DNA from 4 places in the Exiguobacterium sp. s192 genome. Region 2 is predicted to be linked to each of the others. Evidence: riboswitches for the same ligand, from Rfam matches in the RefSeq annotation. Region 2 holds a riboswitch; each other region holds the start of a gene.
The links. A riboswitch is a leader RNA that binds a small molecule or an ion and turns the genes downstream of it on or off. The one in region 2 is predicted to bind thiamine pyrophosphate.
Positions count from the first base shown of each region.

Region 1 (8,226 bases), on a different contig from region 2:
TTTTGCAGAATCCTTCACTTTTTGGGAAATAGTGGTTAAGCTAATGACATGACGATTTACTGAAAAAGGACGGATTACATGAATCAGCTTTGGCGCCAACGTATTATTCTCATTCTTATCATCAGTCTGTTTGCTTCCATTCCATTAATTTATGCCTTAAGTGGATACCAAACCATTTCGAACATGACTGAAGGTATGCATACGCAAGATATTCCGACAATTCAACAAGTCGATCAATTAATTGAACATAATCGGGATCGGGCTAATGCCGTCCGAGGTCTTCTCCTGTATGAAGATGACCGGTACATCGAACAGTATTATTTTTCTACTTCAAAAGCTCATGATTTACGCCGATTGCTCAACGCTTCGAATCAAACGCCGGGAGCCGTCAAGGATTTACTGATGCGAAACGATGCGTGGGAAGCGGAAATCGAAAAAGTCTTTACCGTCTATGAACAAGATAACCCGCAAGCCGCCAAAAGATTGGCGAAGCAAACGACGCAAACGACCCAAACAATACTCGAAGATCTTTCGCAAATAAAAGACAAGTTATATGGTGAATTGGAGCAAAAACTGGAACTGACAACGGAGATGACGACAGAATACAAACGAATGTGTTTCAGTTTATCAATCTTAGCCTTTTTACTTGTTGCGACGACTATCATCGTCTTTCATCGTTCCAAAACCGCTTCTTAAAACAAAAAACACGTATCGGATACGCCTTTCTTTTCATGGCATATTCGATACGTATTTTTTTAGGATGTCGCTTTACCCTCATTGACGTGCTCCATCGCCAAATGAACAAGAGAGGAGACATGGTAGTCATCAAGTGAATAATAAACAACTTTTCCTTCTTTTCTATATTTGACCAATCCTTGTTTCAGCAAGGTCCGCAGATGGTGAGAAGCGGTTGCAATCGAACAGTCGACTGAAGCCGAGACGTCACAAACGCACAGTTCGTCCTCAACGGTTAAAGCGTACGCAATCCGTAACCGCGTTGCGTCGGATAAGACTTTAAACAGTTTTCCGATTTCGAGCGTCGGAATCGTATCGACGACCTGCTCGATTTCTTTGGCGCGTTTCGCATCAATGGCAATCGTTTCACAACGGGGTGCTTCCATTGTCATCACCTCTTTCCTTCCAATTGCACCATCGTTTTGCCTCAATTGCAAGCAAATGAAATCAAGCATGAGCTTTTGGTCAGAAGAGCTGAATCACCCTTTCTGTTTGCAACGACGGCTGATGCACGTGCGAAATCATCGTTTATGGTGATTTCGTCTCGTGATCGAGTAAAAGAGCCAGCCCCCTAAAAAATTTCCGATATCCCAGACAATCCGGTTGTTATCGACGGCCCGAACACCAATATCGATGATGCCTGTACTCATCAACCGTTCCCGGTATCGTCTCCGTAACAGTTTGGGTAGCGGTAGACACAACATGATCCGGTAGTAAATATCCAGATGGGTATGACCCCAAATCTCTGTCGCAATGGAGCTTGTTTGAATGAATAACGATCGCTTATACCGTTGTTGATATTTATTTTTTAACAGGACGGCTAATTGATAAGAATAACGATTGGGAAACGGAAACAATACTGCCCCTAAATGATATTTCCCACGATTATCGACCCGAATGATTTGTGGTTCGATTCTGTATCGAATCCAGCGTCCCCGAAATCGAATAGACTGCCATTTCACGTACATCACCTCTTCAGGTGATTATACCCTGTCTGAAACGCTCTGATGCACCTGTTTGGCGGCTTCTTTAAATTCTCTTGTCGCCCGTTCGACATCCGGTTGGGCAAATAATGCGGAGACGACGGCAAATCCATCCACTGCCGCCCCTACTTCTGAAATATTTTCCAGCGTGATGCCACCGATCCCGACCAACGGAAGCTCAACCGCTTGCCGGATTGCATGCAATGTCTCTTTCGACATGAACGTCGCGTCGTTTTTAGTTGCAGTCGGGAAAAGCGAACCGACACCAAGATAATCCGCCCCGTTTTGTTCAGCCGAGATGGCTTGTTCGACTGTCGAGACCGAGACACCGATTGTAGCGGTCGGCAAGAGTCGACGGGCTTCGGATAACGGAATATCTTCCTGCCCGATGTGCAGTCCTGCCTGCACGAGCTGCGCGATATCAATCCGGTCGTTGATGATAAGCGGAACCCTGTACCGGTCCGCGAGTATTTTCAGTTGAGCGGCCGCTTCTAGAAATTCCTTTCCGGAGGCTTCTTTTTCCCGCAATTGAACAATCGTCGCCCCGCCCTTGATCGTCGCTTCCACTGCTTCGACCAGTCGGGATCTGGATTGAAGACGCGGATCCGTCACGGCATACACTAAATAATCAGGCTTCATTAAAGTGCACCTCCCGGAGTGTCTCCTCTGTCATCAAGCTGACGGCATTAAACAAACCGGTCCGAAAATCGCCGATTCCTTTTTTCTCATCCGCCTGCTCTCCGGCTTTCCCCATCAAATAGGTTCCTAAAGCAGCAGCTTCAAAACGTGCATAACCGGCCCCTAACAGCGTCGCAATCAAAGAAGCTGTCATACATCCCGTCCCCGTCACTTGACCCAGCCGTTTCGTTCCGACATCAAGATGAAGCTCGTGCTGTCCGTCCGTCACGAAGTCAACCGGTCCTGTGACCACGATGACTTGATTGGATTCGGCTGCAAACGCCCGGACTGCATGAAAATCCAGCGATTCTCCTTCGGCGACGTCGACTCCCTTTGTTGTCGTCGCCTGCCCAAGTAACGTTTTGATTTCTGAAGCATTTCCTTTAATCACCGTAAATTGAATCTGTTGCATCAGTTCCTTCATAAAATCCGTTCGTAAAGTAGTCGCACCTGCTCCGACTGGATCTAAAATGACCGGTTTTCCTAAACGGTTGGCGGTTTTCCCTGCCAACAATTGCGCCTCGCGCATCGCAGGACTCAACGTCCCTGTGTTGATCACGACGGCATCGGCAAGTGCCACCATCTCTTCAACTTCTAACAAATCGTCCGCCATGACAGGAGATCCGCCGAGTGCAAGTGTCATATTGGCACAATCATTAATGGTCACGGTATTCGTTAAATGATGGATCAATGGTTTTTTTTCCTCAATGGTTCGTAACATGATTTTCCCTCCAGAATTCATAAAAGTGATGAGTCGGTCCAATCCCGTGACCAAGCGCAAAACCATGACGAATCGCTTCCGTCACGTACCGCTTGGCATGGGCTACACTGTCGGTAAGCGAGTCTCCTAATGCAAGGCGTGCTGCAATCGCTGCGGACAACGTACACCCTGTCCCGTGTGTATGCAGACGATCCAGACGCTCCTGCTCAAAGAAATGGTGTTGACCTTGTGTATATAAAAGATCCGTGGCTTGCTGCCCTTCCAAATGTCCGCCTTTCAGCAAAACAGAGTCCACCCGTTGTTTAGACAGCTCAATTGTGGCCTGCCGCATTTCCTCGATCGATTGAACCGGGTAACCGATCATCCGCTCGATTTCCGGAATATTGGGTGTCACGAGTGTCGCGAGCGGTAACAGTTCCTCCATCAATGCCTGCTTCGCATCCGTCTGCAGTAAATCGTGCCCGCCTTTCGCGACCATGACCGGATCTAAAATGATCGGAACTCGGCAGTGTTTGAGTTGTTGCGCGATGACGTGGATGGTTTCTTGATTCGAGACCATCCCGATTTTGACGGCATCCACACGAATATCTGAAAAAATCGAGGTGAGTTGTGCCTCGACGAGCGCCGGCGACACATCTTCAACCGCCTGGACCCCTAACGTATTTTGGGCAGTGATTGCTGTAATGACACTCATACCGTAGACACCAAGGGCGGAGAATGTTTTTAAATCTGCCTGAATTCCCGCTCCACCACCGGAATCAGATCCTGCAATCGTCAGTACATGTTTCATATCGTTTCCTCACTTTCGTGTGAGCAAATCTAAGGAGAGAAAACGGACGACAAAACAAAAAGCGCCGTCCGCTGTAAAAAAGCAGACGACGCCATGAACGACCGGTTACACCGGACGATACTTTCATGTCTTCGATCTCAACTTTCCTACGCTGGTATTATCCAGTTCAGGTGACAGGGTCGAAAACAGAATGGTTTTCCTCTCAGCCGGACTCCTCCAGCTCCCCTAGTTGCTCGTAATAATATTCTTTTTCACTGTAGCACAGCCATAAAAAAAAAACGAGCCGAAGCCCGTTTTTAGAAATATCCGAGAGGATTGACCGTATTCGCCGGTCCTGTCGCACTATACTGGTATCCACCAACATGTAACTCAAAGTGAAGGTGTGGACCTGTCGAATTTCCTGTGCTTCCAAGTGTTCCGAGTGATTGTCCTTGTGATACGGTTTGACCCGCCCCGACGGATAACGAATTCATATGCGCATAAACCGTCGTATACACTTGTCCATCCAGGAAGTGTGAAATCATGACATGATTTCCGTATGGTCCGCCACTTCCGGCTGTAATGACCGTTCCTGCTGCTGCTGCGCGAATCGGCGAACCGACAGGACCACTGATGTCGACTCCATTATGGAATGTATACCCATTTACACCACTTGCTGGTCCGAAGCCTTGTGAGACACCACCTGCTGCCGGTCGAATAAACTTCGCCGATCCAGCAGGCACACTGACGACCGGTGCAGGACTGTCTGCTTTTCCAGTCGACTTACGTGTCGTGTCAGCCGCTGTTTTTGAGGCTTGTTCAGCTGCTGCTTGTTCAGCCGCCGCTTGTTCAGCCGCCGCTTTTTCTGCCGCTGCTTTCGCTGCGGCTTTCGCTGCCGCAATGGCACGTTCTTGTGCTTCCAGTGTCGCTTGTAATTCTTTTGCATCGAGTAGCTCTGTCGTAAATTTCACTTTCCCTTTACGCAGCTTTTTCAACGTTGCACTTCGCTCTTTCATCTGCTGTTTGAGCTGTTTCTTTTGAACGAGCAGAGCTTCTTTTTCTTGAACACGTTCTGCTTTTTTCGTAACAAGTTCAGCTTTTGCTTCAGCTAATTTTTCTTGTGTTTCCAAATACGACACGATCATCTTATCATCTTGTTCAGCGATCTTTTTTCCTGCCATGACACGACTGAACAGGTCCCCTAAGTTTTTTGAACCAAAAATGACTTCTTCCCATTTAATTGAATTCCCATCATTTTCTTGAAGAACCCGTAACCGATCTCCTAGCAATTCCTCTTGCTTGGCTAACATTTCTTCATAACGAATAATCTCTTGTTCAAGATCTTCGATTTGCACATTCAACTGACGAATTTGCTTATTTTTTTCCGAAATCCGGAAGATGTTTTCATTAATCGCAGCATCAATCTTGTTAATTTCTTGTTGTTCGCTGGATATTTTAGCTTCCTGTTTTTTGATGGCTTTTTCCAGCTTGCGCTGTTCTGCTGCATTTTGCGATTTTTTCTCTTTAATCGTCGCAGCATGTCCTGAAATCGGTACACTTGTAAACAGTAATGTTCCGAATAATACCGTTGAAAGTAATTTTTTTAACATGTATGGTTTCCTCACTTATGTATAATTTCTTATTTGAAAAGCATTTAATTCGAAGTATTTCTCTCTGAGATTGATTATAGCACCGCGATAGTTTCAGTAACGTTTCATTTGTGTTTCAAGTGAAAACGTTTTTTTGTCATATTAACGTCTGACAGCAAACCGCATAAAAAAAGAAACCCTTGCCGAAGCAAGGATTTCTGTGAATTTTTATAACATAGACATTGGATTAACTGTATTTGCTGGACCGGAAGCACTGTAGCTGTATCCACCTACGTGAATCTCGAAGTGCAGGTGAGGACCTGTTGAATTCCCTGTGCTACCAAGGGCTCCAATTTGTTCCCCTTGACTGACACGTTGTCCTGCACGAGCATTTAATGAACTCATATGGGCATACACTGTCGTATACGTTTTTCCATTTAACTGGTGTGCGATCATGACGTGGTTTCCGTATGGTCCACCACTTGATGCTGTAATGACAGTCCCCGTTGCTGCTGCAACGATTGGTGTTCCGACTGGTGCACCAAAGTCAATTCCGTTGTGGAACGAGTAGCCGTTTGAACCATTCGCTGAACCATATCCTTGTGTGATTGATCCACTTGTTGGATGAATGAACAGAGAAGATGATGATGGAGCAGGTGCCGGTTCCGGTGTCGGTGCTGGCGTTGCTTTTGGTACTGTTACGGCTGGTGCAGATTGTTTCGTTGAATTTGTCGCAGGTGCCGACGATTTCTGATTCGCTTTAGCTTCAGCTGCTGCTTTTGCTGCCGCTGCTTCAGCCGCCTGTTGCTCTGCCGCCGCTTGTTCTGCTGCCGCTTGTGCCGCTTGAGCTTCCGCACGTGCTTTGGCTTCCCGTGCTGCTTGAGCTTGACGTTCCTTCTCGATTCGCGCTTCACGTTCGCGTGCTGCTTTTTCCGCTGCAATCGCTTGTTCCTGTGCAATCAAGATTTGTTGAACTTCTTTAGCGTCCATCAATTGTGTTTCAAATTTCTTTTTCTGTTTTCTGAGTTCTTTCAAACGTTGGTTACGTTCTTTGATTTGTTGTTCAAGTTCTGCTTGTTGACGTTTCAGTTCTTGTTTTTCTGTCACTAGTTTTGCTTTTTTATCCTTTAGCTCTTGTTGAGCAGCTGCTAATTTTTTCTGCGTGTTTTGGTAATCAGTGATCATCTTATCATCTTGTTGTGAAATCGATTTTCCTGCCAAAACACGGCTGACGAGATCGCCTACGTCTTTAGAACCGAAGATGACTTCTTCCCATTTAATTGAGTTTCCGTCATTTTCCTGCATGACGCGTAAACGGTCACCCAATAATTTTTCTTGTTTTTTCAGTTTTGCTTTATACTTCTCGATCTGTTTTCCCAGTTCAACAATTTCAGCTTCCGTTGCTTTGATCTGACGATCTTTTGCTTCAACGGCAAACATTTTTTCGTTTAATGCTTGATCTAAACGATTCACTTCTTGTTGTGTTTTTGAGATTTTTTGACCTTCTTGATTAACGGAGGATTCTAACTTTTTCTGAGTTTTAGAGTTTTCTTGTTGCTTTTGTTCGTTTTTGGCTTTTTGTTCACTTAAATCATCTGCTGATGCAAAATGAGGAGTTGATGAAAGGACAAGTGCGGAAACGATGAGCGACGCGAACGTTTTTTTCATGTAGTAATCCCTCTTTTTCTGTGTAGTTTATATAAATAATTCGATAGTTTTATTTAAATTTCATAATAGTTTTTAAAAATTATAAGAACGTTTTTGATTATAGCATTCATTTTACCTCTATTATATTTCAGTGATATGTCAATTTTAATAAGTTCTCTTTTCGGGTCTTGGTAATATCTAGATTGGTTCCTCGTCGTTGCGTGTTGTGGAAGAGTTTGACACACTAAGACTATGGAAGTAAAGGAGGAACTAGTTATGCATTTAGATCATACCGGTATTGCCGTTCGCGACATGCAAGAAGCCATTACGTTTTATACTACTATCTTAGGCGGGACATTGATTCGTGAATACTCGAACCCAACTCCAGGTGTTGCCTCAAATATCGCTGTCATCGCCTTTGAGGATGCCCACATCGAACTGTTGACACCAACAAGTCCTGAAAGCCCGATTGCCCGATTCTTAAAACAACGTGGAAAAGGGGTTCACCATATCGCTTATCGCGTTGATGATTTAGATCAAGCCATTCAAGAAGCCAAGGAACGCGGGATTACGTTCTTAGAAGATACGTATCGAACGACACCACTCGGACGACGACTGATTTATATGGATCCCCGTCATTCTCATGGTGTGATCACAGAGCTGTGCGATTATCCGGAAAACTAAAAAAACGAGCGTCTAGACTTTTTAAGGTCTAGACGCTCGTTTTGTTTGAACATTTTTTAAGACAATTTTGCTAACATTTCACGGTTAAACGCTGGGATGTCGTCCGGTTGACGACTGGACACGAAGTTATCGTCGACAACGACTTCTTCGTCTTCAAACGTTACGCCCGCATTCTCCAAGTCAACTCGAATCGATTTATAGCCTGTCATTTTACGTCCCTTGACGATTTTTGCGTTAATCATCAATTGTGGACCATGACAGATCGAGAAGATTGGCTTTTTCGATGAATCAAATTCTTCCGTAAATGTGACGAAACGATCGTCTTCACGGAGTAGATCCGGTGAAAAACCACCCGGAATCAATAATGCGTCAAAGTCTGAAGAAGAAGTCTCATCAATGGTTACATCAACTGTGACTTTT
Region 1 is NZ_JACSMS010000005.1:114,835-123,060, forward strand. It holds gene KNP87_RS10295 (CHASE3 domain-containing protein) at 79-696, shown strand; gene KNP87_RS10300 (ArsR/SmtB family transcription factor) at 756-1,121, opposite strand; gene KNP87_RS10305 (hypothetical protein) at 1,257-1,697, opposite strand; gene thiE (thiamine phosphate synthase) at 1,719-2,357, opposite strand; gene thiM (hydroxyethylthiazole kinase) at 2,347-3,117, opposite strand; gene thiD (bifunctional hydroxymethylpyrimidine kinase/phosphomethylpyrimidine kinase) at 3,101-3,907, opposite strand; TPP riboswitch at 4,034-4,144, opposite strand; gene KNP87_RS10325 (murein hydrolase activator EnvC family protein) at 4,204-5,496, opposite strand; gene KNP87_RS10330 (murein hydrolase activator EnvC family protein) at 5,704-7,143, opposite strand; gene KNP87_RS10335 (VOC family protein) at 7,399-7,806, shown strand; gene KNP87_RS10340 (type 1 glutamine amidotransferase domain-containing protein) at 7,863-8,226, opposite strand, start outside.
Region 1: another riboswitch for thiamine pyrophosphate. It lies ahead of thiD (bifunctional hydroxymethylpyrimidine kinase/phosphomethylpyrimidine kinase); the one in region 2 lies ahead of KNP87_RS03605 (ECF transporter S component).

Region 2 (8,226 bases):
TTGGACCAAATCGAGACAGTACCAGCGGACGGGATTTTTTTGATTTCCTACCCGTCGTTACGAGCCGACATGGAGGCACACCAGGCCGTCGAATACGACGTCGTAATTTTTGATGAGGCACAACATCTGAAGAATCCGGCGTCACAAACCGCTGTCCGCTTGCGCCGGATTCGGGCGAAACGTCGGTTTGCCTTGACCGGAACGCCGCTTGAAAACCGGACCGATGATCTCTGGTCGATTTTCCGGGTCATCTTCCCTTCCTTGCTGCCGGACTTACAGACGTTTCAAACGTGGTCGCATGACGAGATCAAACGATTCATCCGTCCGTTTCTGATGCGGCGGACCAAAGATGAGGTGTTGCAGGATTTACCGAAGAAGCAGATTGTCCATCACTATACAGACCTTGGTCCGACACAGAAAAAGCTTTATGCCTCCTACTTATCTAAACTGCAACTGGAAACGTTGCGTCATTTGGATGAAACGAAACGTGAGGACCGGATCAAGTTGCTCGCCGGTTTGACCCGCTTACGGCAGATTTGCTGTGATCCGGCGTTGTTTGTCGAAGATTATACAGGCGAATCGACAAAGCTCGAACGCCTGCTTGAAATCATTGAAGAAAAAGTAGCGAGCGGACATCGGATCCTGATTTTTTCCCAGTATACGAAGATGCTGGCCCGGATTCGGGAACGACTGGCAGCACGACAACGTGCCCACTTTCTACTGACCGGTGAGACGCCGGTTGAAGACCGGGTCGCACTGTGTGACCGGTTTAATGCCGGTGAAGTCGATCTCTTCCTGATTTCCTTGAAGGCCGGCGGGACCGGTCTGAATCTGGCGACGGCAGATACCGTCATTTTATACGACAGCTGGTGGAATCCAGCCGTCGAGCAACAAGCGGCTGACCGGGCTCATCGATTGGGACAGCAGTCGCCGGTCGAAGTGATTAAGCTGTTGATGACCGGGACGATCGAGGAAAAGATGGCGGAATTACAAGATCGTAAAGCGACGATGATTGATGCCGTCCTATCGGATCAGAAGCCGGATGTTTTAACGATTCGTGAACTCGTCCGTCTGCTCGATCTCCCCGCTTTTGTCGATTCAGCAGGTGAGTAACCACACAAATCAAAGAAATTCTTAAAAAAATGAAGGACCTTCAATCCGTTGTCTATCAACAGGTTTGAAGGTCTTTCGACAATCAAATTCAGAAAAAAAGGTTTTAACTTTTGAAAGACAGGGGTATATCTACATTAGCACCGTACAACACGGTCGCTTTTCAATTATTGTTTCTCAATATCAGCGTAATGACCTGGGAGAGAAATGCTACTTACTCACTTCGTTTTTCATTTCTGAATGAAATCCAGTTGAACTAGCATTTAGCGCATGAATTTCTGTTGGAACCTATTGTTCCACTCCTACATTCATTACCTTTTGAGGGCTATACCAAATTCAAGGGGGAAATGAACATGTCAGTAACATTAAAAGTAGAAGAACGCGAAGTACGCCCACGCTCACTTAGAAAGCAATTACGTCATGAAGGAAAAGCTCTTGGTGTCGTGTATGGCTACAAAGTGGAAAGCACACCGATTTCATTCGACGAAAAAGAATTGGTCAAAGTTGTCCGTGATCACGGCGAAAACGTCTTGGTTGCTCTTCAAATCGGCGGTAAAAAGGTCAACACATTGATCAACAAACTCGATATGGACATCTTTACACCAACAATCAAACACGTTGAATTCATCGCTGTTAAAATGGATGAAGAAACAGAAGTCGAAACGGATATCGTCCTCGTCGGCGAAGCAGCTGGCGCGAAACTTGGCGGATTCCTTTCACAAACACTCTTTAAAGTAACAGTTGCCGCAACACCAGATAAATTACCGGAACGCATCGAAGTGGATGTAACGGAACTTGCAATCGGAGATTCGATTACAGTCGCTGATCTTCCGGAAGAAAAAGATTTCCGTGTCGTCACAGAAGGTGACATCCAAGTTGCAGCGGTCGTTGAATCGACACTTGAAGCTGAACTTGAAGAAATCGAAGAAGCAGAAGCTGAGGCACAAGCAGCTGATGCGGATACAGCGACAGACGATTCAGAACAAACTTCTGAAGAGCAAGCTGAAGAAAACAAAGAAGGCAAAGAGTAATCTTTTCTCCCCTCCCCTCGTGGGAGGTTTTTTTATGCATATTGACAAGTCGCGGCGACAGCCGTACAGTGAAGAAGGTACACATCATTGACACATCCACTAGGGGAGCCCGCTCGGCTGAGACGATTTACTTCGGACCCTTTGAACCTGATCTAGTTCATACTAGCGTAGGAAAGTGGAGCGGAATCCTCGTGCTCTTTTTCTGCATCTTGCAGGTTACACGACCGCTCTCTTTTCATAGAGGGCGGTCTTTTTTGTGGTTTCTTTGTGGGTGTGCATTCAAAGGAGAAGTGATTATGAACAGTTGGAAAATGAAAGAAATCATCGTCATGATGATGCTCGCCGTAGCTTGTGGTGTCCTCTACTTAGGATGGTCGACGTTATGGTTGCCGATCTCGGCCATCTTCGGACCGGTCGGTGCAAACTGGATGTTCGGCATCTGGGTCATCGCCAGTCCCCTTGTCGCCTACATCATTCAAAAACCAGGCGCGGCATTGATTGCAGAAGTCGTCGCTGCTGCCGTCGAGTTGTTTACAGGGAGTCACTTCGGCTTATCGGCACTGTTGATTGGATTTGCACAGGGAATCGGAGCCGAGATCGCTTTTGCCGTGTTCGGCTACCGGACGTTTAATACGTTCACCTTGATGTTGTCCGGTGTCTTTGCCGCCGTCGGAAGTATGGTCTACAGCCTCATCGTAAATGGATTTGCCTATTATACGACGACGACACTGCTGTTGACGTTTTCCCTGCAACTCGTCAGCGGAGCATTGCTCGGTGGATTGCTCGCCAAACTAATCGTCGACGCGCTCGTTAAAACCGGGACATTGAACGGTTATGCGATCGGACGGCAACGAAAGCAGCGTGCCGCATGATGCAGTGCGCGCACCTGTCCGTCCGTTATCCGGATCAGGATTCTCCGGTCTTACACGACTTGTCGATCAGGATTCAAAAAGGAGAAACGACCTTGCTCGTCGGTCCAAGCGGCAGCGGCAAGACGACCTTTTTACACGTTCTTGCCGGTCTGTTGCCGGATACGATTGAAGCAGATGTCACCGGTCACTGGTCGACCGAGGGAACGGTCGGGATTTTGTTCCAACAGCCGGACGATCAGTTTTGTATGCAGACGGTCGGAGCGGAAATCGCCTTTAGTCTCGAGAACCGGCAGATTATCCGCAGTGAGATGGAGGAACGCATCCAGTTGCTGCTGGCGCGGGTCGGACTTGATCTTGCCTTGACGACACCGATTGCCGAACTGTCCGGCGGGATGAAGCAACGGCTCGCGTTGGCCTGTGTCCTCGCCCTTGAACCGGATATCTTATTACTGGATGAACCGACGGCACAACTCGACCCGAGTGGTCAACGGACGATGATGCATCTGATTGAAGAATTGCACCGTGATCCCGACATGACGCTCGTTCTGATCGAACATCAGCTCGATCAGTGCGTGACGTTTGCCGACCGGGTACTTGTCTTTGAAGGTGGTCGCTTATTGCTTGATGGCACACCGTATGACGTGTTTCATCAACAGCGGAATGTGATGACGGCGCTTGGGATTACGATGCCGCTCCTCTACCCTTACGGACTGGAGACCTTACCGGAACTGTCCGGACAAGCCTGTCATCTGAAGAAACGTCCGGTTGAACGTCGAGCGGTTGGAACGGAGCGGACATTTGAGCTGACGCGGGTCCGTGTCAAACGGGGGAAACGGACGATTCTTAACGATTTTTCATGGACGACCTTTTCCGGTCAATGGATCATGCTCGTCGGACGCAACGGGGCTGGAAAAAGCACGGTCCTTGAGACACTGGCGAAATTGCTTCCGTCCCAAGGCGATATCCGCTTGTTCGACACCCCGCTTCGGAGATGGTCGGACCGGACGTATTACCAACAAGTCGGCTTTGTTTTTCAACAACCGGACTTCCAATTTCTTAAACAGACGGTCACCGACGAACTTGCCATCAGCTGTGCTACCTTTGATCCGGAACGGGTCCAGACAGCCTTGCGTCACTATCGACTGACCGATGTCGCGGATCAGTTTCCCCTCGCGCTCAGTCTCGGGCAAAAAAGACGGTTGAGTGTCGCGACGATGTTACTGGAACGAAAAGCTGTTTTGTTGCTCGATGAACCGACCTTTGGACAAGACGCTGAGACGACGGCACATATCATCGACGTGCTGCATCAAGCCCGGGAGGCAGGAACGACCGTGATCATGGTGACGCACGACATGGAGCTGGTCCACCGTTACGCCGACCGTGTCGTCGTCATCGGCGAGGAACGGGTCCAGTTTGACGGGACGCCGCTGGAGTTGTTTCAGGAAGAAGCACTTTTGGAACAAAACCAACTGTTCCGTCCGGTATCGTTTCTGTATCAACAACTCGAGGAGGTGAAACACCGTGCAGGAAAACGACACACCGCTCGCGCGTATTAATCCGGCGGTCAAGCTTGGAACGCTCCTCTATATGATGGTGTTGCTGATTACGACGTCGAGTCTGCAGGTGACGCTTGCCTTAGCGGTACTTGCTGCCGTCGGGATCTGCAGTTCCGGTTGGCGTTTGCCGACGCTCCTTCTGCGCTTGACTCCCTATGGTGTCTTGTTTTTATTGACGTTTTGGATGATGGCGGCGTTTGGCAAAGGCAGCACCGAACTTTGGACGTTCGGCTGGTTTCGGATTACGGAAGAAAGTCTTGATCATGCCTGGTTGATTGCGACCCGGATGCTTGCATTTGTCTTCCTGAGCTTGACGTTCGTTGCAACGACGGATCCGACACGGTTCGTCATGAGCCTGATTCATCAGTGCCGCCTGCCGGTCCGTCTGGCCTACGGTTTTTTAGCCGGTCTACGCTTTATTCCGATCTTTCGGCAAGCGATTCGGACCATTCGCCAAGCCCGGCGTGTCCGCCGGCAACGGTCGATCTGGCCCTGGCAAACGTTTTTTGACATTAGCTTGCCCCTCTTTACGACGAGCATCATCCGGTCGGAACAGATTGCGATTGCGATGGAAGCACGACAGTTTCAAACAAACCGGACGTATTATGTTCGACCGATCGTCACCCGCTTCGATCTGTTGTTTTTCGGTCTCGTCAGCAGCATCGCGACGTCGCTTCGTCTTTTTGTCTGACCTGCGCAAGATTACTTCCTGCTACATCAGGGAAATACCATCTCAAGTGTAAAGAATTCAAAAAAGGAGGTGAACGTCGTGAAACGAATCATTTTAGTAGGTGCGGGTCATGCGCATTTAGAATGTATTCAACAAGGCAGTCATCCGGATGTCAACTGGATCGTCATTAATCCTTCACGCTATCAATATTATTCCGGGATGTTCTCGGGGTTGGCGGACGGGACCTATACGCTCGACGAGACCCGGATCGATGTCAAAGCGTTGTGTGAGCGCCACGGGAAGACGTGGATCGAGGACCGGGTTATTCGAATTGACGCAGCGAATAAACAGGTGATATGCCAGTCCGGACAGATTCTGTCGTATGACATCGTGTCGTGTAACATCGGCTCGCGTGACTGGGAGATTGCCGGTGCGCCGCGTGTGACGATAAAACCGAACTACCGGATTGATCAAGCGCTCGAGGTGTTCAGGACTGCCGTTTCCCCTGTCATCGTCGGCAGTGGCGCGGCTGCAGTCGAGATGGCGGCGTCTTTTCGGTCCGCCGGCAGTCCGGTGACGCTGATTCACGAGGAACCGGTGCTCGCAGGTCATCCGGCTGGTCCAAAGGTTGCGAAACGGCTCGATCAACTGGGCGTCAAACGAATCGTCGATCGGTTTGATACGCTGGAAGGTCAAACGGCGTGGTTACAATCCGGTCAGTCGCTCGAGACGGATGCCCTGTTATTTTTAGGGGGTGCCCGTGCGAGCAAACTGTTCCAGAAATCGGATTTGTACTGTGACGCGAAGGGTTTCCTGCTCGTCCATGAGACGTTGCAGGCACTGGAAGATCCGTCAATCTTTGCCGTCGGTGACTGTGCGACGCTGACCGCGTATCCGGACACACCGAAAAACGGGGTGACGGCCGTTCGTCAGGCACCGGTCTTGCTGAAAAACCTGCTTCGGTTCGTGAATCAAGAGCGTCTGGTGACGTTTCACCCGCAACGGCGTTATTTGACGATCCTGGCCCTCGGCGGTAAACAGGCGACATTGCTGTACGGTCGTCATCATCAGACCAATCATCTCAGCTGGTGCCTCAAACAATGGATTGACCGCCGGTTTATCCGCAACTATACGAATTAATCCACCAATCACGGATGTCCGTGATTGGTTTTTTTATCTGTGCTGACTCCTTGTTCAATAAAATAACCATTTTTATACAGGTCTGATATGGTAATATGATGGATATGAAAACAGAGGAGGAATTGTCATTAAAAAAGGCTTACTGATGGCGGCTCTTGTCTCCAGTCTTATTTTGACCGGCTGCGGACAAGAACGGTTGCTTCAACTGGAACCGGTCCCTGCCTATTGGACCGCGTATGCATTTGCTTCCGGTCAATACATAGAAGAAGAGGTTACCATGAAACAAAAGAAACAATTGTTGCGGACGTGTATGGAGAAAAAAACGGTTTCTCTACCGAAGTCATACCGGACGTTGCAGACATTCGGCATGTTTTTTACATTGAATGATCTAGAGCTTCAACCAACTCCGACCGAAGTGGTATATCTTGCACAAGGTCAGCAACTGTATGTATCCTGTCGTTCGTCCAAGACACACGAATTACGTGTCCACCGGGTGAAAGCGGCGGATCATCCATGGGTCCGCGTAACAAAGGGTCAGGATCGCGCCCCGATGAAAGCACCGGCTCTCATTCCGCTGACGAAGGAACAACAGGACCGGCATGTCTCCACTAATCGGGACACGACGGCAGAAAATGAATTTGCGCGAGACTTGAAGCCGTTTTACGGTCTTCAATTGCCGGTTTCGGGACAATTGTTGTTTGTCATGACCGAGTCCGGCAAAGAACATGTCATTCGAAATATTCCGATGTCGTCCCTTCACCAGCAAGCGGAGTTTTACCTGGTGAGCCGCCGACATGCTGACGGCTCGACATCCCGTTCGCTGACCTTTTCACGGTACGATTGGGAAATCATGGACCGGCAAATCATGACGGCATACAAATCTGATCTGATCCGCATGAAGCAATATCCTTTGCCGAAAACCTTACCGTTGAATCAAACGATTCCGTTCGTGACGCTCCAGATAAAAGGAGATCAGCAGATGGTAGAAGAAAAGACACTCTCGATACGTTATCAGCCGGTGTATCGTCCGGTCGACGAATACCAAATTGAGGCTGAGCCGACGCAGGGAATGACAGCCTACTTCCATCCGACGATGACATCGTTTGAAAAAGCGAAACGGTCCGAAATGGTCACCCTGCCAAATCAGCTGTCCCGAGCGATTGCCAAAGAGTTAAAAGCTGTCACACCGGAAGAACCGCAAGGAGCAAATACACCGTTCTCGTATATGACGTTGCTTGAAGACGGTAACACTCAAACCTTTAAAGTCTACGTTAAAAAACGCGCCAACAAGACGGATCTTTACTTGCAAGAGCAGCGGACGAAAAAAAGTGCCAAGCTGTCCGGTGATGTGGCGCGGCAAGTCATTGAACAGTTAGAAGAAGAGTGATGCTGAGCGGCTTCTTGCTCCACTAGCAATGATAGGACCACTCAAAAACCCCATCTGCTTCTCCCGGAGGAAAAGCAGATGGGGTTATGTGTCTTTTACAGTTAGACCGTTTGGCTTGATTTGACGTATGAAACCAGTGTTTCCGTGAATTTTTCACGTTCGTCGAGGAACATCCCGTGTCCGCTCTCTTCGAATACTTCGAGACGTGAACCCGAGATGTTTTCGTGCATGACTTCCGCGAATTCAAACGGGCAGACTTGGTCTTTTTTACCGTGCATGATGAGCGTATCCACCGTAATCTTCGGCAGACCGTCGCGTAAATCTTCATCACGTAGGGCGATCGCCGATTGGATCGTTCCGTGAGACGAAGCGACGACACTCAAGTTATGGAACCATTGCTGAAGCGGCTCCGGATGTTCTTTCGCAAAGAAGATTTCCCCGAATCCTTTCAGCATCGACG
Region 2 is NZ_JACSMS010000001.1:699,848-708,073, forward strand. It holds gene KNP87_RS03595 (DEAD/DEAH box helicase) at 1-1,113, shown strand, start outside; gene KNP87_RS03600 (50S ribosomal protein L25/general stress protein Ctc) at 1,464-2,141, shown strand; TPP riboswitch at 2,233-2,332, shown strand; gene KNP87_RS03605 (ECF transporter S component) at 2,438-3,013, shown strand; gene KNP87_RS03610 (ABC transporter ATP-binding protein) at 3,010-4,569, shown strand; gene KNP87_RS03615 (energy-coupling factor transporter transmembrane component T family protein) at 4,535-5,260, shown strand; gene KNP87_RS03620 (NAD(P)/FAD-dependent oxidoreductase) at 5,339-6,379, shown strand; gene KNP87_RS03625 (hypothetical protein) at 6,525-7,766, shown strand; gene KNP87_RS03630 (alpha/beta fold hydrolase) at 7,868-8,226, opposite strand, start outside.

Region 3 (8,226 bases), on a different contig from region 2:
AGGAACCGGAATGCCGTCTTCGAGCAGATGACTCTTTTTCCGGTTATGCGATAATTCCGCCTGCACCGGTTCTTTAACCGTCGTCTTCAGCGAGACTTTCATCTTCTTCGACAGTTGGAATTGAAGTTCTTCCGTCTCAAAACGGAATAAAAATTGACGAAATTCGTTAAAATAATCGTCCATTCGCAAAATAAATTCTTCTATACTTAAATTCTCATGCTTAATGATCCGTTCATGTTGAAACTCTAACTGGATTGCATACGTATCTCTAAGTAGAATCGGTTTTAACTTGATTCGACGCAGATCGTTTGATTTTTGGCGCGGACCGCTAATCGTCGCGTGTATGAGTGAAGTTGCCTGCAGCTTTTTGATAAGCAGGTCTTTTAATTGGTCTAGTTCCACGTATCGTCCCGTCCTTTTTTGTTTGGTCTTTCGAAACTGTAGCAAATTCACCCGCGTTCGACAAGCAAGCAAGCTTTATTGTTCAGTGCTCATACTTCATTTTTTAGGAGGAAAACAACATGTTCAAAAAAATTCTTTCACAAATCGGCATCGGTGCCGCCACGGTCGATACACGACTCGAACAAGATCACTGTGAACCCGGTGGAACGATCACGGGCGTCGTCCACATCAAAGGCGGAAGCGTCGATCAGGAAATCGCCCGGATTTATCTCGCCTTCAATACCCAATACAAACAAGAAGTCGGCGACAGTACGGCATTTACGACATTCACACTGGATCGGTTTGCGTTAAACGAAGCCCCGTTTACGATTGAAGCAGGTGTCGAACGCGAAATTCCGTTCACGCTCCAAGTACCGTTCAATACGCCGCTTTCTGTCAGCCAATCGAAGTCGTGGATCGAAACGGGTCTTGATATCGCGCAGGCGGTTGACCCTTCTGACCACGATGCTGTCGTCGTCAAAGCCAATGACTATCAATCGGTTATCCTTGAAGCGATGGAAGACCTCGGATTCCGTTTAAAGAAAGCCGATACAGAGAAATTACCGGGCCGCTTCCGGAAAGATCTGCCGATCGCGCAAGAACTCGAGTATTCAGCACGCGGCACCCATTATGCCCATAAACTGGACGAAATCGAAGTCATCCTGTTGCAAGACCGGTCCGGCATCGACATCGTCGTCCAAATCGACCGCCGTGCGCACAGTCTTGGTTCACTGTTCAGTGAAATGGCCGGTACGGACGAGACGATGACAAAACTGTCGTTATCCAATCAGGATTTAACCAATCCGACTGCCGTCAAACAACGTCTGGCGGATTTGATTGAACGACACAGCTGAGTTATTTTTTTAGACAACAAACACCGGATCCGATTGTCGTCGGATCCGGTGTTTGTTGATTTAAACGTTTTTCCTTACTTCGATGATGTGATTTCCATCGTCTGCATGTACTGTTTTTCAAACGTCTCTTCCGTCCACCCCATCTGCCAAAACATCAATTCATAATAACAACTTTTAACAAAATGTTGTTTCATCCGTTCCCGTTCTTCGGCACTTGCCCGCTCCGCCAAATCATTCAGACGATCAACTTGTTCAAAGACGACCCGTTCAAACCATTCGGAACTGTATGTCGCAATCCATTGCGCATAGATTGGAGAATCCGGCGTACAGCCTTGTAACTGCTGTCCGACTTCATAGTAAAGCCAGTAACACGGTAAAATAGCGGCAATCGTCTCCCCCAGTGTCCCTTCACTCGCATGATGCATGTGCGACACATACGCATAAGCCGTTGGTGCCGGTTCGAACTCAGCCAGCGTCTCGCTTGCAATCCCAAGCGGTTCAAAAAACGATTGGTGCAGACTGAGTTCTGCGGCATACGTCGATGTCGCATGCTCCGCCAGTTCAGCGATCGTCGCAAAATCTTGGGCTTTCGAAGCAGCGCGGGCCTGGATTTTCGCAAAATGTTTTAAGTAATAGGCGTCTTGCAGGACGTAATGGCGGAACTTCGCTAGCGGCAAAGTGCCGTCTCCGATCCCTGTGACGAACGGATGGCTAAAGCTGCTGTCCCAATACTGTTGTGCCGCTTGCCGGATTTCTTCACTGAATGTCATGTCGTTTCCCCCTTTGTTAATCAAAAAAACGCCACACCCGATGTCAGGCATGACGTGAAAAGACCATAAAAAGAGGATCGTCCACGCCACTTCCCTCCGTAAGTCCAAACTTAATCAGGTTCAAAGGGTCCGAACGTCTCCGTCGTCTCAGTCAGCCTACTGACTCCCCTAGTGGTCGCTATTTGATTTGTTTTGAGTTTATCATGATTTGATGTGGAATTGACCCTTTCTCGTCATTTCGCTCATTTTTTTTGTACAATGAACATGACGGAAGGTGGATGGCGGCTCGTCCTTGAGACCGATTCTCTTCTGTCGCCGGTCGATTAGACTAAATTTAGTACCTGATACTTAACTTATGGAGGAACTTTTATGAATAAAACAATCACATGGACGGCATCTGCTTTACTTGCTACTACCTTACTGCTACCGACGGCCGCATCTGCTGAACAAGTGGTCGACAAAACAATCGTCACCCTTGGCGAATCCCTTGGGGCAAAGGATAAATCGTGGGTCTTGTCCCGCTTGAATGCACCGGAAGGCATCACTCCGATTATCGCAACATCTGCCGATGAAGAAAAATATCTCGGGAAAAACATTCCCCAATCACAACGGGGCGGCGGCATGTACTCTTCCGCTAAAATTGAGTTGGCGGAAAAAGGTGATGGATTATCTGTCGCGACCGAAAACATCACCTGGGTCACAAAAGACATGTACCTCAACGCCCTTGTCACGGCGGGTGTAACGGATGCGGACATTACGATCACGTCCCCGTATAAGGTAACCGGAACTTCGGCTTTGACCGGGATCATGAAAGCGTACGATCAAACCTCTGCCGAGACCGGCATCAAACTGACCGATGAACGAAAAGACCTTGCCCAGCAAGAACTCTCTGTGACATCCGATGTCGGGAAAACGGTCGGGACGGATAAAGTCGCCGACTTGATGAATGAAATCAAAGCGGAAATCGCGAAACAACAGCCGGAAACGAAGGTCGAAATTGAAAACGTCATCGTCCAAGTCATCCAAAACAATAACATCAATTTATCCGATGCTCAGATGGACCGGTTGACCGGACTGTTTAATCAAATGGAACAAGCGGACCTGAACTGGGGTCAAATCGAGAGTGGACTGAAAGATGCCGGACAAGATATCCAGGCCTTCGCGACCTCAGAAGAGACAAAAGGATTTTTTGCGAAGTTGTTTGACGGTCTCAGTGCATTCTTCAACTCGATTGCCGGCTTATTTAAGTAAAGATTAACGTTTTCTTTTCTCTCAGGCATGGTAAAATAGATGTATTGAATCGGAAAAGGTGGTGTGGAGACATGGGTTTTGCTGCGTGTAAGCATTGGTTGATGGAACAACTGTATCTGTTGCGCGCGATTTTTCATGGAATGGCGTTCTAAGGGACTAGTCTGCCCTTTTTTAACGAACCCAATACCTGAAAAATAAAGCAAAGCGCATCTTCCACGAGTCAAGGAGAGTGCTGTTTGCGCTCTCCTTTTTTTGATGTGCCAGAGAGGACATTTCATATGATGATCTGCGACATCCAACACCTGACAAAACAATTCGGAGGCGACGATATCTTAACGGACGTCTCCCTCTTTATCGAGCACCAGGACCGCATCGGCTTGATCGGCCGAAACGGAAGCGGCAAAACGACGCTCTTACGTTTGATTGCCCGTCTTGATTCCGAAGACAGCGGAACGATTTATCAAAAAAGCGGACTCTCCATTGGTTATTTGGCACAACTTCCCGTGTTCGACAACGTAATGACGGGGCGTGATGTCCTGTGGACTGCCTTCGCCACGCTTGTCGATTTACAACGCTCCCTGCAACAAATCGAACGGGACATGGCGACAAACATCGATCAGATCGATCAGTTGCTCGAGCGCTACACGCAAGAGACGGAAGCATTTGAGCGCCAAGGCGGATATTTGCTGGATTCCAAAATCGACCGGATGATTAACGGCTTGCAGTTACATGCCCTTTTGGACCGTCCGTTTGAGCAGCTCAGCGGCGGCGAACAGACAAAAATCTGCCTCGGACGGATGTTGTTGACCGAGCCGGAGTTGTTGATCCTCGACGAACCGACGAACCATCTGGATTTAGACGCCGTCGAGTGGCTGGAATCCTTTTTAGCCGATTATACCGGGGCTGTCCTGATCGTCTCCCACGATCGTGTGTTTCTTGATGCGGTCGTGACGCGCATCGCTGAACTGGAGGAGGGTCAGATTCAGCTGTACCAGGGAAATTACACGTTTTACGTGAAGGAAAAGGAACGCCTTCTACTTGAGCAATTCCATGCTTACCAGGAACAACAGAAGAAGATCAAGCAGATGAAGGAAGCGATCCGCCGTCTGCGGCAATGGGCAAACGAAGCGTCACCACCAAGCGAAAAACTGTTCCGAAAAGCAAAATCGATGGAACGGGCACTTGCACGGATTGAACGGATCAAACGCCCGAAGCTTGACGCCGAGACCCCCGATCTTACGTTTGCAGCACATGGAAAAACGAGCCGGATGGTTTACCGCGTCGAGGATGTCAGTATTGCCTTCTCTAAGCAACCGTTGCTTCATTCATTAACCTTTGAGATTTCAGCAAAAGATCGAATCGCCATCGTCGGCGCAAACGGAAGCGGAAAATCCACACTATTGCATCTCCTGTTAGGCCATCTCGAACCGACAAGCGGTCTGATTACGCGTGGACCGTCAGTGAAAATCGGCTATCTGTCGCAACGCATTGACTTCCCGCCCGGTGAACGTTTAATCGACGTTTTTCGCGCGACCGTTGATCTCGATGAAGGAACGGCGCGGCAGCGTCTCGCCCAGTTCTTGTTTTTTGGCCCCCGGGTCTTCTTACCGGTCGAGGCGTTAAGTGGTGGTGAACGCATGCGGCTGATGCTCGCGATTCTGGTCCACTCCGATTTGAACGTACTGATTTTGGATGAGCCGACCAATCATCTCGACATCGAATCACGTGATGCGCTCGAAGAAGCACTCGAATCATTTGACGGAACGTTGATCGCCGTTTCGCACGACCGCTATTTCTTGAACCGGCTGTTCACGAAGACCCTTTGGCTTGATCAGACGATGGAGCTGTTTCCCGGTTCGTATGCCTATGCGTCAACCAAAAGGCAAACACAGCCGCCTGTCGCCAAAATACCGAAGAACGTCGTTTCTGCTAAAAAACGACCCTCTCCTTCTATTCCAGTACAGACAACACGTCAAGTAGAAGCGACGATCGAACGATTGGAACAGGAACTGACGATGCTTGATCGGCAACTTGCTGAAACGACGGATTATGAAGAGACGGTGAAACTTTTTTCTGTCCGTGAACTACTTGTCCAACAGCTCGATGCGCAATACGAACAATTTTTAGCTTCGGAATGAGTCATTCCTCCTAAATTATGTGATTTTAAGACCTGTCGATTTAGTCGACAGGTCTCTTTTATTTTTTAAAAACAGTTCAAATTCTCTACTTTCTAAATAGTTAACCGTGTTAATTTATGAAAAAAAGTTTTAAAATTTTTCTTGCATATTATCTGAAAATTCGTATAATTCAACGTATAGCTATTTTTTCTACAAAAAAACTTTAGGAGGAATTTTTCAAATGGATGCCTTTCAACAAGCAATACAATCAGGAGTCGATTTTGCGAACAACATCTTATGGTCTTATATCTTAATCGCAGCACTGATCGGGGTCGGCATCTATTTCACGATTCGGACGAAGTTCATTCAGTTCCGGTACTTAAAAGAAATGTTCCGAGTGACGCTCGATAAAAATGAAAAAACGACGGATGACGGAGGAGAAAGCATTACATCGCTTCAATCGTTCTTCATCGGTGCCGCTACACGAATCGGAACCGGTAACCTGGCCGGTGTTACCATCGCCATCACGCTTGGTGGTCCGGGTGCCGTCTTCTGGATGTGGATGGTCGCTTTGCTCGGAGGCGCTACTGCCTTAATCGAAAGTACACTGGCTCAAGTCTACAAAGTCCGCGATACAAAAAACAATGCTTACCGCGGAGGTCCAGCCTACTACATTGAAAAAGGACTAAAAAACCGTGCCCTTGGAATCGTCTTCGCGATTTTAATCGCCGTCACATTCGGTTTGATCTTCAACTCGGTTCAATCGAACACGATCGCTGCAGCCTTTGATAATGCATTCGGAATCAACAAAGCTGTCATCGGTGGTATCTTGGTCGTCTTGACAGGACTCGTCATCTTCGGTGGTGTCCACCGCGTCGCAAAATTCTCAGCCATCGTCGTCCCTGTCATGGCAGGTCTTTATTTAATCGCTGCTCTCTTCGTCGTCGTCACGAATCTCACGGAACTTCCTGGTGTCTTCGCGATGATCTTCAAGAGCGCGTTCGGAATTGAACAAGCATTTGGCGGATCCGTCGGAGCAGCCATCTCACTCGGAGTAAAACGTGGTCTGTTCTCAAACGAAGCCGGTATGGGGTCTGCACCAAATGCAGCAGCCGCTGCGGAAGTCTCTCACCCTGCAAAACAAGGTTTCTTACAGACACTCGGTGTTTTCCTTGATACGTTGATCGTCTGTACAGCAACTGCTGCCATCGTTCTTCTCAGCGACAGTTATGCAGCCGGTAACGGCGAAGGAATCGCGATGTTACAGAACGCATTAGGTGAACAATTGGGTGCCGTCGCTCCTGCCTTTATCGCAATCTGTGTCTTCTTATTCGCTTTCAGTTCAATCGTCGGCAGTTACTACTACGGTGAAACGAACATCGAATTCATCAAAAAGAGTCCAGCCGCTGTGTTCGGATTCCGAATCGCAACGATGGCTTTCGTCTTCATCGGTTCTGTCTTAAGCCTCGGTATGGTCTGGAGTTTCGCCGACCTCTTCATGGCCGGTATGACGTTAATCAACTTGACAGCGATCTCGCTCTTAGGCGGCATCGCCCTCAAAGTCATCAACGATTACCAGGAACAACGGAAAAAAGGACTTGATCCGGTCTTCTCGGCAAAAGCACTCGGCATTGAAAACACAGAGTGTTGGGATGAAGAAGAAGCCGTCCGTCCTGCAGCTGGAGAAGCGTCACCGCCTCCGATCGCGCGCCGCTAATTGTATGCCTTGCCTTGGATGTTACGCCTTCCGTAATGTCCAAGGTTTTTTTCTGTTCAGGATTACGTTTATGCAATCTTGGGAAAATAGGAACAGGTAGAATCAAAGGAGGAATCATTTGTGTCAAAAGTCATGCTCATCATCAATCCGTCATCCGGTAAAGAACTTGGCAAAAAACATGCCGAACTCGCAGAAGGAACGTTAGCGCAACGTTTTACGGAAGTCGATGTTCGCTTTACAGAAAAAGAACGCGACGCAACAGAATTCGCGAAAGAGGCCGCACTCGGACAATACGATGCCGTCGTCGCCATGGGAGGAGACGGGACGGTCAATGAAGTCATCACCGGAATTGCCGAACAAGATCATCGGCCGACGCTCGGAATCGTTCCACTCGGCACGGTAAACGATTTGGCCCGTGCTTTAAATATTCCGACAGATGCAGAAGAGGCGATCCGCGTTTTGGAAGACGCTCCTTCCCGTCCACTCGACATCGGCAAGTATGACGATCACTACTTCATGAATGTCATTGCTGTCGGCTTAATCGCCGAAGCAGTCGAGGAAGTGAGTGTCGAGCAAAAAACGTCCCTCGGTTCTGTCGCTTACTTCATTGAAGGATTAAAAGCGTTTAAAGACCACAGCCCCTACCCGATCCAATTAACAGCCGAAGAAAAATCGTTTGATGGTGAAACGCCGCTTCTGATTATCTCCTTGACCAATTCGGTTGGCGGTTTCGAATCGTTCGCCAAGGACGCCCGCGTTGATGACGGATTGTTACATGTGTTCATCGTCAAACAGCTTGGTTTCTTTGATGCGTTACAAGCCTTGCCAAAACTCTTGACTGGAAACATCTCAGATGCCGATCAAGTCGACTACTTTACGACATCTCAAGTTCACGTCGATTCGAAAGAACGACTTCCGATCAACGCGGATGGAGATACAGCCGGCCATCTTCCGGTAACGGTCCAAGTGTTACCGCAACATTTGACTGTTTTTTCACCCATCACGGAATAAACCTTTGCATCAAACATGCCGTTGAGATGAATCAACGGCTTTTTTTATGTTCTGTTTTTAAAAAA
Region 3 is NZ_JACSMS010000002.1:273,635-281,860, reverse strand. It holds gene KNP87_RS06355 (class I SAM-dependent methyltransferase) at 1-402, opposite strand, end outside; gene KNP87_RS06350 (sporulation protein) at 522-1,295, shown strand; gene tenA (thiaminase II) at 1,370-2,065, opposite strand; TPP riboswitch at 2,140-2,245, opposite strand; gene KNP87_RS06340 (DUF1002 domain-containing protein) at 2,435-3,316, shown strand; gene abc-f (ribosomal protection-like ABC-F family protein) at 3,595-5,454, shown strand; gene KNP87_RS06330 (alanine/glycine:cation symporter family protein) at 5,675-7,150, shown strand; gene KNP87_RS06325 (diacylglycerol/lipid kinase family protein) at 7,271-8,161, shown strand.
Region 3: another riboswitch for thiamine pyrophosphate. It lies ahead of tenA (thiaminase II); the one in region 2 lies ahead of KNP87_RS03605 (ECF transporter S component).

Region 4 (8,226 bases), on a different contig from region 2:
GTAAACGGAGCAAAGGCGCTGGCGCTGACCTGTCCTGCCGTTCCGACCGACAACTGGCGTTCGGAATCCGTTTCAAGTCCGCCGATGACAAAGGCATGTCCGACGAGGACACTTGGTCCTTCGATCGTCATCGTTCCGATGATTTTCCGCATCGCTTCATCATGGGTCCGGATTGAATCATCTTGATGGATGTAACGGACGGTCGCCGGATCGGCGAACGGGACCGGGTAAAAACGGACACCTTGAATCTCGATCGGTTCAATGGTTGGTGTTAACTTTCCGGCCAGATGAAGACCTGCCCGTTGTAATAATGTCGTTCCGAAGCTCAGTCGTTCCGCTGAATCATGGTTGCCGCTGATCGCGACGACCGGAATCTTCCGTTCGAGCACGATTTCGGCTAAGACGGTATCCAGCAGTTCGACGGCTTCCGTCGGCGGAACAGCCCGGTCATACAAATCACCGGCAATGATCACCGCGTCCGGTTGTTCCCGGTCAAGCAACCGGATCAACTCGTCGAGGACGGCGCGTTGGTTTTCAAGCATCGATTCCCCGTGAACGATTTTCCCTAAATGCCAATCGGCAGTATGAATCCATTTCATCTTTCATCACGCTCACTTTTCCTCTATAATATCCTTATTTTAGCATGACTTGATCGCTTCTGCTGAAGCTCCTGCTGATTCCAAACCAAACAAAACCCATCAATCGAGCAGGGATTCCCCCCCGGTCAATCAATGGGTCTCGTGTTGATTCATGACTTAAATGCCAATCCATGATCTGCTAATGCCTGTTTCAACTTCGGTATCGACGAAGGACCGATTCCGTGCCATCTCAGCACCTCGTCTTCCCGGTACATCGATAAGCCGGTCAGGGACGTCACCCCGTGCGCGTTCAATGCCCGTTGTGCGGGTTTCCCGAGTGAAGAAAACACCTCGGATTTGGATTCATTGGATTGCATTGCCATCCCCTCCTTTTTTCTAAACAAAAAACCGCCTCCTCGTTTAAAAGGAGACAGTTCTTTACAACAATTTAGAAGTCATCCTCAGTGGGTCCGACGCTTTTGACGAAATCGCTTCACCGATGTGAAGATGGATACCGATCCTCCGATGATTGCTCCGACGACAATCCCAGTCGTAAATTTTCCTCCGGGATTTTTGCCAGAACCTGGTTCAGTTGCTGTTATATGCTCTTCCTGTTTCTGCTCGAATAACTGTTGGAGAGGGGAGGATGTAGGCTCGACTTCGACAATCCGGTCAACTTCCTGTTGACGGTCTACCCGGCTTTCGACGCTGCAAGGTGACAGATAAAACGGATTCAGATTCGTCCGATACCGGTCTGGATTCCAATTCGCCTGCTGAACGGCTTCAGCTGCGTGGTCTGTCCGCTTCGTCTGATCCAATGATTGGATCGATTGATCGAATTCTTGTTTCATCGTAATCACTCCTCTTCACATTCAATCTTACCTAAAAAGCTCCGACTTACGTCTGAAGTCTTATTTACCTCTTTTTCAAACATCTAAAACATGTATCGGAAAAAATTGTTTACTTTTTTGTGAACGCTTACTGAAAATACGTTGCGTATGTCTGTTTTGCCTGTTCCGGATCCGCTTCCCCATGAATCAAGATCCGCCCGTCGGCAAAGGCGACAATCCGGTGTTGCTCCGTCTCAAACATCAGCAAATACGGGTTCCGTTGACTTTTCATCCCGCGCGCCAGTATCTCGTTTTCCAGCCGAACCAAATCGCGTTTCCCTTCTCCCCGGACTTGCACGGTGTCCCGACCGCACAACGTGACGAATTGGAGCGACGTTCCGTTGAGATAAGGATAGACGGCAGCGTCACCGCACGAAGGACAGGCTGCTTGTTTTAAGGACGTGACATCAATCTGACTCTGCTGATTCGTCCAAAGATCAAACGACAACAACGTCCGACGTAGTGAAGCTTTCGCACCCGTCAATAATTTCAAGGTTTCCGTCACTTGATGCGAGGCAACCAGTTGGACCGCAGGACTGATGATGCCCCGGGTATCGCACGTATCCTGTTGCTTCGGCAGATGATTCAGCAAACAGTGCAGACAAGGTGTCTCCTGCGGTAAAACGGTGTATGTCATGCCGTAACTGGCGACACATGCCCCGTAAATCCAAGGAATCTTCCGCTGCGCCGCTACATCATTGATCAGCATCCGGATCGCGAAATTGTCTGTCGCATCCATGATCAAATCTGCCTGCGCAATGAGTCGATCAATGTTTGTCGCCGTCACGTCTTCCACAATCGCTTCAATCGTCACCGTCGAATTGACTTCGCAAAGCCGTTGCTTGGCTGCGACCGCTTTCGGCAACCGTTCCCGGGCATCCCGTTCCGTGTACAATTGTTGCCGTTGGAGATTGCTCCACTCGACGTAATCGCGATCAATCAAGGTCACCCGTCCGACACCGGCCCGGACGAGCTGTTCCGCACTGGCTGTTCCGAGCGCACCAAGACCGATGATGACGACGCAGCGCTCAGCCAGTTGATCTTGTCCGTCTTGTCCGATTGGACGAAAGCGGATTTGGCGGCTGTAGCGGTCCGTCATGGACGGCTGATTCCAATCGTCGGACTGCTTGCCGTCGCATACCGTTTTTTCTCGATCCGTCCCGCTTCGAAACCGAGACGCCCGGCTTCGACCGCCAGTTTCATTGCCTGTGCCATCTTGACCGGATCGGTGGCGTGGGCGACCGCAGAATTCAGCAAGACACCGTCGGCACCGAGCTCCATCGCGTAAGCCGCGTCAGCCGGTGAACCAATCCCCGCATCCACGATGACCGGGACCGTCATCTGCTCGATGATGAAACTGAGCGCAAGCGGGTTTAAAATCCCCTGCCCTGAACCGATCGGTGACGCTGCCGGCATGATTGCGTGACAGCCCAGTTCCTCGAGCCGACGCGCGAGCAACAAATCATCCGATGTATACGGCAAGACAATGAAACCGTCCTTGATTAATTCCTCTGCCGCCCGTAAGGTTTCGATCGGATCCGGCAATAACGTCTTGTCGCAACCGATCACCTCGACTTTGACCATGTCACACATGCCGGATGCCCGGGCGAGCCGAGCCAGCCGGACGGCTTCTTCCGCCGTTTTTGCGCCCGCCGTATTCGGCAACAGATCATAACGACTTAAGTCGAGTGCCGCAAGTGGATTCGTCTGTTCCTTCGCAAAGACATCGAGACGCCGGACGGAAAACGTTAAAATGTTCGTTTCCGATGCTTCGACCGCTTGTTGTTGCGTCTCAGCGTCCGGGTATTTTCCCGTTCCGAGTAATAATCGTGATGCAAATGTTTTTCCGCCAATTTCTAACATGTTATCCGCCTCCTACAAAATGAACGATTTCAACGACATCACCGGATTGGACGTTCGTGTCCGTATACCGGGACCGGTCGATGATTTGATGATTTTGTTCGATGATGACGACCTCTTCATCGATGTTCAACTGCTGAATCAAGTCGTGTAGCGTCTTCGTTTGTTCCGCCAGTGGATAGTCTTTCCCATTCAATCGGATCTGCATGTATTCTCCTCCTCGTGTCGTCTGCAACAAAATGCCTCCAGCGCAACTTCCGGTTTTCGGTTCATGACACAATCGGCGAGGACTTGTGCCGTCACCGGAGCGAGCAAGATGCCGTGCCGGTGATGTCCCGTCGCGACCAACAAACCGTCAATCCCTTTGACCCGTCCAAGATACGGTAAACCGTCACGGGTCTGCGGCCGGACACCGGACCAGATGTCAACCAGTGCCGCATCACGGATCGGCGGATACACGTCAATTGCTGCCGCCAACAGGTCCGAGACGCTGCCCGCGTTGACCGTCGTTGACTCCTCACCAACATGTTCCGTCGCGCCGATGATAATCCGTCCGTCTGCTTTCGGGACAAGATACACCGTCTCATGAAACAAAGTCTGCTCCAGTCGACCGGTTGTGAGACGGACAGACAGGCACTCACCTTTGACCGGAAGCGTATCAATCGGAATCCCGATCGTTTGCAACAACGGTTCCGACCCTCGTCCGCCGGCGATGACGACCTGCCGACCAACCTTTTGTCCCCGGCTTGTCTCCACCCCGGTTACCGTCTCGTTGTCCCGCAGAAGACGCAAGACACTTACCTGTTCTTCAATCACGCCGCCCCGCTGTTCAATCGCTTGCCGTAACGCACGGACAAGCAACGGAGGATCGACTTGACCGACCCGTTCAAATTGGACGGTTTGCTTTGCCTGGCGCAGCTGAAACGGCAGTTCGAGATAGCCGCTCGTCAACCCGGTCTCGTCGAACAATTGACGGACAAGCTGCGGATACAGGACGCGGCTGACTGCCGCTAACGCATGTAGCGGTTCCGACAGTTCTTCGTCCGTCGCGAGCATTCCCGCTGCCGCCCGTGTCGCGCCTTGTCCGACTGCCGACTGATCGATCACGTGAACACGTTGACCCCGCTGTAGCAACTCATAGGCGAGCGTCAAACCGATGATACCGGCACCGACGATTAATACATCCGGTTGTTTCATCGTCCAATCACCGCCCGGAACCGTCCGGCTGCTTCCGCCGGATGGGCTTGTCCCAAAATCCCGGACAGGACGGCAACTCCGCTGCACCCGGTCGTTAAGACATCAGACAGATTTTCCGGTTTGATTCCGCCGATGGCGATGACCGGGATTGATGTCCAGTCGACGACTTGCTGTAACGCATCGAGTCCCCGTGGCGCCACGCCGGGTTTCGAATCCGTCTCAAAAATATGACCGTACATCACGTAATCGGCGCCGGCTTGTTCCGCCACCATCGCTTCGGTCAACGAGTGAACCGATTGACCGATGGAGATCGTCGGAAACTGTGCCCGGACACGCTCGACCGACAGACTGCGGCGTGTCAACTGGACGGTCGTGCCGGTGACGAGTGCAGCATCGAGCCGGTCATGGACAACCAACTGGTCTGCGCGGACTCCTTGGTCGAGCAACGTATCAATGCAGGAAACCAATTCCCGGACTGACCAGGTTGGCTCCCGTAAGTGGATGCGATCGACGGACAGTGCGAGCTGCGGAAGGGTCTGTTCCAGCACTTCCTTACTGTCGCGTCCGGTTGTAATCAGGTGTAAATGTGACATCGTTCCCCCTCCTTTCCACACGAAAAAGGACCACCCCATGAACTGATGGAGTGGTCCTACGAAAAGGGCGACGCTTGGCGTTCCCTCGATAGATGATCGGATACCACTTCCCTCCGCTAGTACGAACTAGATCAGGTTCAAAGGGTCCGGATACTTCCGTCTCAGTCTGCTGCGAGACTCCCCTAGTGTAGATATTTATTTGTGTGGTACGTCTGTAGTCTACCACGGGTAGTCCGATTAGTTCCACCCTTGATTAGTGTCGCATGTCCAATTCGACCGCTTTGACCTGCTCGATCAAGCGTTGGTATTCGTCGACACGTTTCGTTTGCGACAAGTCATACGTTTGTTTTAAGCGTAAGACCCGCATGACTTTCTGGTTGAGATCGGCTGTCGACAGTTTCCCTTGTTTGATCCGCGCCATGATTTCCTTGTGAACGGACGCGTACGCTCCGGGTGTCGAGAACATCGCCATGTCCGCACCGTTTTCAAGTGCAAGACCTGCCGCTTGAGCTAATCCGTACCGTTCTGTGATGGCTCCCATGACGAGATCGTCCGTGATGATGACACCATCAAATTTCAGTTCACTCCGTAACACACCGGTCATGACTTCTTTCGATAATGAGGACGGTCGATTTTTGTCGAGAGCCGGGAACAGGATATGCGCGACCATGACCATTTCAGCCCCGTCTTGAATCGCCCGTTTAAACGGGACTAGCTCCGTCTGCTCAAGTTCCGCTTTCGTCGCATCGACCCGCGGCAGACCGACATGTGAGTCGACGGTCGTATCTCCGTGTCCCGGAAAATGTTTGACGACCGGCACGATATCTTCTTCCTTCATTCCCTGCATCAATGGCACACCAAGTCGTGCCACTTGTTGCGGGTCCGCACTGAGCGCCCGGTCGCCGATGATCGGATTCGCCGGATTACTGTTGACGTCAAGGACCGGTGCAAAATCCATGTTGAATCCGTAAAAACGGGAAATGGAGCCAAGCGTCTGCCCGACGTCTTCCATTAATTCCGGATCATTTTTTTGACCATATGCCAGGCTCGGCGACAGTTTGAGTCGGGCGTCCGGAACCCGGCTGACCCGTCCGCCTTCTTCGTCAAAACCGACGAATGCCCGTTGATCCGACGTTTGCGCTTCGTTGATATCAGTCGTCAATGCCTTCAGTTGGTCGGATGACGTGATATTACCGCCGAGTAACAACACTCCCCCTAGCGCATGTTGCTGCAACAGCCGGCGATCCGCTTCCGTCAATGCCGTTCCGGCCACACCGATGTAGAGCAGTTGATCGACTTTTTCCGCCGTCGACATCTGAGAGACCGTCTGCTTAAGTTCATTTTCCGCTTGTTCCCGGGCAGACGGTTGCTCCGGTTTTTGTGGTTTCGGCTGTTTTGTTTCTTCGGCTTGCTTCGGTGCCGGTTCGTTCGGTTTCGCGGTCTCGTCGACACAACCGGACAGTAAGACAGTTGCTAAGACAACAGGGAAAAACAGCTTCAAATCGGTTCCTCGTTTCGGACGCCGTTGATTGAATAGTAGACTTCAATTTCTGCGTTCAACGATTGGGAGACGGAGCAGTATTTGTCTTTTGACAATGAAATCGCCCGACGGACCTTATCTTCCGGTAAATCGCCTTCAAGCCGGTAATGGATCGAAATCGTCGTGAAGCGGCGCGGATGGTCATCTGCCCGTTCCCCTTCGATGTCCATTTCAAATGAGGTCAACGTCAAACGCATCTTCTCTAAAATCGAGACGATGTCGATGCCGGTACAGCCGGCAACGGCGTGGAGTAACAGCTCCGTCGGTCGCGGTGCTTGATTGTCGCCTCCGTTATCCGGTGCTGCGTCCATCGCTAAGTGATGCCCGGATTCAGTCTCGCCGCTAAATCCCATCTTGTGGTTCCAAGTGACTGTTGCTTGCATGTTCCGTCACGTCCTTTACTCGTTTTTTAGTTGTCTTTACTTCTTCAGTATACCCGAATCTCCGCCAAGTGAAATTGACGTGCTATTCGCAATAATGCTTCTTTTTCGCCTTCCTCTAAATCCTGTTTCCGCACCACTTGAATCATGCTATTCTGATACACGATAGTTTTTTGCGCACAGGCGCTAGAAGTGAGGAATGTGTATGTCATCATCATCGACTCGTTTGAGTCAAACCGACTGGCTGTTGATCGCAACGTTATCCATGTTGACCTTTGTCCTGGGAACAAGCGAATTCGTCATCGTCGGTATTTTATCCGAAATCGCAGACGGTCTGAACATTACGATCGCGAAAGCCGGGACGCTTGTCTCTGCCTTTGCCATCGCCTTCGCCATCGGGACACCGATTACAATGTCCTTGACCGGACATCTCGAACGGCGCAAATTAATGCTTGGCTTGATTTTCGTCTGGATTTTGCTGAATATCTGCAGCGGTATTGCACCGAATTATGAAATCTTATTGCTGACCCGGATCGTGACGGCTGTTTTGACGGGCGTCCTGATTTCGCTTGCAATGGTCGTCGCCAGTGACAGTGTCCCGATTGCGAAACGCGGGGTCGCCGTCTCATTCATCTTCGGCGGTTTTACCCTTGCGAACGTCTTGGGAGTTCCAATCGGTACCTTCATCGGTCAACATGCCGGGTACGCCGCAACCTTTTGGCTGACAAGTGGCCTTGGCGTCATTGCGTTAGTCGGTGTCTTCAAAGTCGTTCCGGTCCAACAATCAACGGCGACCAGTTCGATTCGCGATCAACTTCGTCTACTCGCCAATCCGCGGATCATGATCGCCTTTTTCATCCCATCATTTGGATTCGGTGCGACGTACGTCGTCTATACGTACCTCGTTCCGGTTTTGGAGCTGGAATTGAAATTGCCGTCGACGTGGATCAGTCCAATTTTACTCGCGTACGGTGTTGTCTCGATCTTCAGTAACATCTTGGCCGGGAAAATCGCCAGCCGGAACCCGATCGGTCGTCTCCGTTTCGTCTTCATCGTTCAGGCGATTGTACTCGCCGCCCTCTACGTGACGACAGCGTCCGTTTCGCTCGGTCTGATCAACATTGCCTTGATGTCCTTGATGTCGATTTTATTAACGACCTCAACACAAATCTATCTGATTGATTTGGC
Region 4 is NZ_JACSMS010000003.1:46,357-54,582, reverse strand. It holds gene KNP87_RS07430 (exonuclease SbcCD subunit D) at 1-599, opposite strand, end outside; gene KNP87_RS07425 (helix-hairpin-helix domain-containing protein) at 749-955, opposite strand; gene KNP87_RS07420 (hypothetical protein) at 1,040-1,429, opposite strand; gene KNP87_RS07415 (ThiF family adenylyltransferase) at 1,557-2,567, opposite strand; gene KNP87_RS07410 (thiazole synthase) at 2,564-3,331, opposite strand; gene thiS (sulfur carrier protein ThiS) at 3,333-3,536, opposite strand; gene KNP87_RS07400 (NAD(P)/FAD-dependent oxidoreductase) at 3,521-4,612, opposite strand; gene KNP87_RS07395 (thiamine phosphate synthase) at 4,522-5,118, opposite strand; TPP riboswitch at 5,210-5,312, opposite strand; gene nagZ (beta-N-acetylhexosaminidase) at 5,372-6,619, opposite strand; gene KNP87_RS07385 (OsmC family protein) at 6,616-7,041, opposite strand; gene KNP87_RS07380 (MFS transporter) at 7,238-8,226, shown strand, end outside.
Region 4: another riboswitch for thiamine pyrophosphate. It lies ahead of KNP87_RS07395 (thiamine phosphate synthase); the one in region 2 lies ahead of KNP87_RS03605 (ECF transporter S component).